DNA from 2 places in the Methylophaga nitratireducenticrescens genome. Region 1 is predicted to be linked to the other one. Evidence: riboswitches for the same ligand, from Rfam matches in the RefSeq annotation. Region 1 holds a riboswitch; the other holds the start of a gene.
What was found. Region 1 has a riboswitch for cyclic di-GMP ahead of Q7A_RS00375 (thrombospondin). Riboswitches for the same ligand answer to the same signal wherever they lie in the genome.
Positions count from the first base shown of each region.

Region 1 (3,152 bases):
TACCGGGATCTGCAGCCAGCCCAATAAACGGTGCGACGGGTGTTTGATCGTTATAACCGCCTTCATCCAGGCGATCCAGAATATCCTGCCATTGTTCCGGGTCACCATCCTTAAGGGTCAGGAAATCCTCGCGGAATAATGCGCCTTCATTATTGTTTTCCCACACCAGTTCATCGATCGGATAAATATCCGACATGCCCGGCACCAGAATACGGCAGGCGTAGACATCAAGGTGATTGTAATCGGCAATGTAAATATCAAAACCAAGCTCATGGATTTTGTCTGTCAGGAATTTGAATTCATCAGCTGTGGCGTCATCATAATCCCAGTCAAAGAAATCAAAATCCGGTGTTTCCCGGAAAAAGTCATAAGAAAGATAACCACTGGAATCAATAAAGTGCATTTCCAGATTGGCGGATGAAGCCACTTCATCAAGATCAAATGTGGGTGGGTGGAAAACATCCAGCTGATCCAACCCACGTCCTTGCAGTAATTCAGTAACAGTACGTTCCAATGACACTTCAAAACTCGGATGTGCACCAAATGAGGCAAATACAGAACCATCTTTTGGATTAATCAGTGTGACGGACATCACCGGAAATTGACCGCCCAGAGAGGCATCGGCCACTTTTAAATGATAGCCATGATCACGCAGTTCCTGCAAGGCCTGCTGGATTTTTGGGTAACGGTTTAATACTTCATCTGGTACTTCGGGCAGACAGATACCTTCAGCAATGATTTTGTTTTTCACATAGCGTTCAAAAACTTCAGATAAGCCCTGAACCCGGGCTTCGTTCTGGGTATTACCGGCCGACATGCCATTGCTGACGTAAATATTGCCGATAAGGTTGACTGGAATATAACGAACTTCACCATCTCCAAGGCGCTGATAAGGTACAGCACAGATACCACGTTCGCCATCGCCAGAATTGGTATCAAACAGCATATCCGGCGTCAGTTCATTTTCCGGATCAAAATATTTCCACAGGCTTTCATCCATCAAGCCCTCAGGCATTTCATCGCCATCCATATCAAACCAGCGTTCGTTGGGATAATGCACAAATTCACTATTGCTGTGATGTTCGCCCAGATAGAAGTCGGCAAAGAAATAATTGCCGCTGAGCCGTTCGAAATATTCCCCCAACGCACTGGCAAGACAGGCTTTTTCGCTGCTGCCTTTGCCATTGGTAAACATTAAAGGACAGGTTTTATCGCGGATATGGACTGAATAAACATTGCTGACCGGGTTAAGCCAAGAGGCCTCTTCGATATCAAAACCAAATGATTTTAATTTGGCCTGCATGGTGGCGATACTGGTTTCCAGATCACGGTCCTTGCCCTTGATAAAAGTTTGTTCTGACATTGTATTTGCTCCTGGGAACAGGTCTGGAAAATAAACGTGAAGGAAAGCCTAACAGACAAAATGAATATTGCGAGGTTTATTCGGTTGTGGCAGAAAGATGTTTTTGCCATAAATCTCATCTGTCTGAATTATCTTGAAATTTTTTGTTGTCAACCGGTTTAACCTTGGTTAATAATTTACATGGGCTTAATAGCTAAGCCTAAACGATTTGTGTCTAAATATTTGCCAAACTTAATGTGAGTTAAGGACGGAAAGCTACGGGTCTATTGGATGATAGACGGCTGGGTTGCACAAATTTAGGAGTGTCTAGGATGAAAACAATCTCTTTAATAGCCTGCGCGTTTGCTTTCACGGCAACATCGGCAGTTGCGGAAACTGTACCTGTCGATCTATCAACCTGGAGTACGCCGGATAGCAATGGCAACTGGAATGTTGCTGGCGATAATAACAGTGTGCTTCAAACTATAAATGGTCAGCCGACAGTATTTTTAAATGGTCTCAATCAAACTTCTTATACGTTAGATGGAACCTGGCGAGTCAATACCACTGGCGATGATGACTTTATCGGCTTTGTTTTTGGTTACCAGAATCCTTCTCAGTATTATCTTCTGGATTGGAAACAACGTGCACAGAGCGGTGGTGGCGGAGTTGCACAAGCCGGTTTTCGTATTCTCAAAGTGGATTCTGATACGGCTATTCCAAACATAGAGTTCTGGCCGGCCAACAGTTCGGCTTTCACTCTACTGGATAGTAATTTGGGAACTGATAAAGGTTGGAAAGATAATACAAGCTACTCTTTTCATCTCGATTTTTTTACTACGCCAGGGCAATTCAGTGTGGAAGTGAAACAAGGAGAGCTGACGCTTTGGGATACAGTAGTATTGGATACCAGCTTTACATCCGGACAGTTCGGTTTTTATAACTATTCTCAAGCTCAGGTCCAATATGCCGGTTTTACCCAGAAGCTGGTTGAGCCGCCAAGCGAAGTTCCTCTGCCTGCAGCTGTATGGATGTTTGCACCTGCTTTGATGGGCTTTTTAGGGTTGCGACGTCGTCAGACAAAAGCTTAAAACGTAGCGTAATAAAGGGAGTCATGTATTAAAGCATGACTCCCTATTTATTACGTGTGAAGATCAGAGAACGATCAGTTACAGGCTGTCACTACACTATCAGTGAAATGATGTGACTCCTCGTCAAAAAGTTCTATGTCCTCCACGGATGTTCCGGTAAGTCACAAACACCTATGGTTTCAACGCCTGCACGAGCAACCAGATCATCATTCTCAACCGAGCTTCCGCTGACTCCAATTGCCCCAGACATAAAGCCTTCGTCATCCACAATTGGTACGCCCCCCGGAAAAGTAATCATGCCATCATTCGAGTGCTCGATGCCATATAAAGGCTGACCCGGTTGGGATAATTGGCCGATCTCACCACTGGGCATACCAAAATATACAGCGGTACGCGCTTTTTTGATGGCAATATCAATACTGCCGACCCAGGCATCATCCATACGATAGAATGCTTTAAGCGCGCCACCAGAATCAACTACGGCAATGCACATACGAGTGCCTGTTGATTCAGCTTTTTTGAGTGCACCATCAATCGCTTTTTTTGCCGATTCTGAAGTAACGTGCATGGTTATCTCCTTATTGAATTGTTGGATAGGGAGCGGTTGAAAATTTTTTTCAACAGCAGTTTTTCACAAAAGAAACAGGATCCAGACAGGGATTATGACATACAGCAAAGTGAGTATACGGATATGGCACTTTACAACGTTAAAGCTACAC
Region 1 covers NC_017857.3:81,321-84,472, reverse strand. The annotation lists gene ycaO (30S ribosomal protein S12 methylthiotransferase accessory factor YcaO) at 1-1,363, opposite strand, end outside; cyclic di-GMP riboswitch class I at 1,578-1,657, shown strand; gene Q7A_RS00375 (thrombospondin) at 1,675-2,433, shown strand; gene Q7A_RS00370 (GlcG/HbpS family heme-binding protein) at 2,567-3,001, opposite strand.

Region 2 (3,152 bases), 1.3 Mb from region 1:
GCTCAGATTAATGGCTTTCGTGGAGAAACCGATACGCTTGATAAAATGGAAGGGCGTATAAAGTACGACCTTCAATATATACAGACTTGGACACTGCTTCTCGATCTGAAAATTATTTTATTAACGATCACTAGAGGTTTTGTGGGAAAGGATGTATATTAATACACAGAGTTCTGGTTTTGGTATGACATCGCTGTCTCACCATTAACACTGTGAAGCAATTCACACCTGATTAAAGGTTTTAATTAAGCCAGCGAGATTTTGTGTTCCATGACTCATTATTAGTAACAAAGTAACAGTATTGTTTAACCGTCGCTTGAGAGATGTTTCTAAGGGACTTTTTTGTTAGGAACAAAGTTTGTTCCTATTTTAAATCGCCAAACTTGTCGTGAGGCAAGGTCGGAAAGCCACGGGTCTTCAGGTGTGATTTGAAGATGGCTGGGTTGCATTGCTTAATTTTTCAATTAAAGGAAATTACTATGAAAAATGCGATGCTATTTTGTATAGCTTTATTGTTCTCGGTTAGTGCTAATGCGGCTACATTGAGTTTATCAACTGTCGGATCTTCAGGTGCGACTCAGGAAATCAGTTTAAATAACAACAGCACTGTGCTTGCTGGCGGTACTGTTGCTAATACAGGTTCTTGGGAATCATTGTTTGATGTGACAACGGATGTTGATACTCCTGTAAGAGTTGAGTGGTCATTTAATCCTTCAACGAGTTTGGACTCAGCTCAATTGGCTTTTGGTTTGATTTCTGGCCCTGGTGGTAGTTATGTTGGTTTGCCAACAATCTTTAATATCACTGGTGACTTTATCTTTACTGCTATTTTGACTGCAGGTTCATTTTTTGCTGTAGATATTTTTAATGCCACATCAGGTATTTTGAAATATGACCTGTCAATCTCTGCAGTGCCAGTACCAGCTGCATTATGGTTGTTTGCACCAGCTTTGATGGGCTTTTTCGGTTTACGCCGTCAAGCTCTGAAAACAGCGACTGCATAGCATCTAATTAAGTTAACAATATTGTTAGTTTTAAGAAAAGGGAGCTTCGGCTCCCTTTTTTTGTAGCGTTTTGCCATTGAATCTCGTTACGGCGCGAGGCCAAAGCCATCTAAGCAAAAGTAATATTAGAGATCGCCTCTTTGGATAAACAAAATCTTTTGAAATAATTTTGCAACTAGTTGCGGAGTACAATTTCTCAACATTACTAGTGGGCTAGTAATGTTTAATCATCACTGAGAGATGTTTCTGGGAGATAAAAGTTTCGGAAGTGGAGTTTTGTTCCTGATGATGTTGCCAAACTTACTGTGAAGTAAGGTCGGAAAGCCACGGATCTTCTGGGTTTGATTTGAAGATGGCCGGGTTGCATTGCTTAATTTTCAATTAAAGGAAATTTATTATGAAAAATGCGATGCTATTTTGTATAGCTTTATTATTCTCAGTTGGTGCTAACGCCGCTACACTGAATTTATCAACCGTTGTTTCTTTGGGAGGAGCGACCCAAAGTATTGATCTTAACAATAACAGTACGGTATTAGCTGGGGGTACTGTTTCCTCTTCAGGGGTTTGGACATCATTATTTGAAGTTACAACAGATGTGGATACACCAGTGAAAGTTGAATGGTCATTTAATCCAACAAGCAGTTTGAGTAGTGCACAATTGGCCTTTGGTCTTCTTACTAGTCCTGGTGGGGGCTATGTTGTTGGTGGACCAACTAACTACAATATCACCGGTGACTTTGTTTTTACGGCGATATTAACTGCCGGTTCATTTTTTGGTGTTGACATTTTTAATGCAACTTCAGATGTTCTAAAATACGACTTGTCAATTTCTGCAGTACCCGTACCGGCTGCGTTATGGTTATTTGCACCTGCTTTGATGGGCCTCTTCGGTTTACGCCGACAAGCTCGGAAAATGACAGTTGCATAACACTATAAGAGTTAACAATATTGTTAGTTTTAAGGGGGCTTCGGCTCCCTTTTTTGAATTAATTCTTATCATGATAATTTGAGATGTCTGAGCATCGTGTTAAATCATTAAGAGATAAATTTAATTACTAAAATCATTCTCTTATCACAGAGCTCACTAAATAGGGCTCTTTTTTTAATAAAAGTTACGATTTAGTACCATAGTACAATTCCAATCGTACTAACTAGCGAGTAATGTTCAACTATCCCCGAGAGAAATTTCTGGGAGATAAATGGTTCAGGGACAATGTTTGCTCCTGATTTTATAGCCAAACTTACCGCGAGGTGAGGTCGGAAAGCCACGGATCTTCGGGCTTTATTTGAAGATGGCCGGGTTGCATTGCTTAATTTTTCAATTAAAGGAAATTATTATGAAAAATGCGATGCTATTTTGTATAGCTTTATTGTTCTCAGTTGGTGCTAACGCCGCTACACTGACATTATCAACCGTAAGTTCTTCTGGCGCTACTCAAAGTGTTGACCTGAATAATAACAGTACTGTTCTAGCTGGCGGTACTGTAGAAAATACAGGACTTTGGGAATCTTTGTTTGATGTTCAAACGGATGTTGATACGCCAGTGAAGGTTGAATGGTCATTCAATCCTACTAGCAGTTTGAGTAATGCTCAACTGGCGTTTGGAGAGATTACTGGCTCTGGTGGTAGTTATGTCGGTTTGCCAACAATCTTTAATATCACAGGTGATTTTGTCTTTACGGCTATTTTGACTGCGGGAACTTTCTTTGGCGTGGATATTTTTAATGCCACTTCAGACGTATTGAAATATGACCTGTCGATCTCTGCAGTACCTGTACCAGCTGCGTTATGGTTGTTTGCACCCGCTCTGATGGGCTTCTTCGGTTTACGCCGTAAAGCACTGAAAGCAACTGCTGCATAACAGCAAATGAGTTAACAATATTGTTAGTTTGTAAGAAAAGGGAGCTTCGCTCCCTTTTCTTTTTGAACAGTTAAACAAAAAACTTATAACGAAACAGTATATTAAGTTGGAAAAATCAAAAGTTTTAGGACATGTTAATCTTTAAGCTGCTCTACTGCTGGATGCTCATTTTGTTCAACAAGGAAGTTATGCAAGATAAACAAGCCCTTGGTCTTGTCCAATATTATGAACAATTTAGTATCACATCAGATTTCTCATTGCAGCCATGATAATGTCTGGGGTGACT
Region 2 covers NC_017857.3:1,404,792-1,407,943, forward strand. The annotation lists gene Q7A_RS06815 (undecaprenyl-phosphate glucose phosphotransferase) at 1-162, shown strand, start outside; cyclic di-GMP riboswitch class I at 367-451, shown strand; gene Q7A_RS06820 (hypothetical protein) at 480-1,004, shown strand; cyclic di-GMP riboswitch class I at 1,288-1,373, shown strand; gene Q7A_RS06825 (hypothetical protein) at 1,402-1,932, shown strand; cyclic di-GMP riboswitch class I at 2,229-2,313, shown strand; gene Q7A_RS06830 (PEP-CTERM domain protein) at 2,342-2,866, shown strand.
Region 2: linked by a shared signal. The riboswitch ahead of Q7A_RS06825 (hypothetical protein) and the one ahead of Q7A_RS00375 (thrombospondin) in region 1 are both predicted to bind cyclic di-GMP.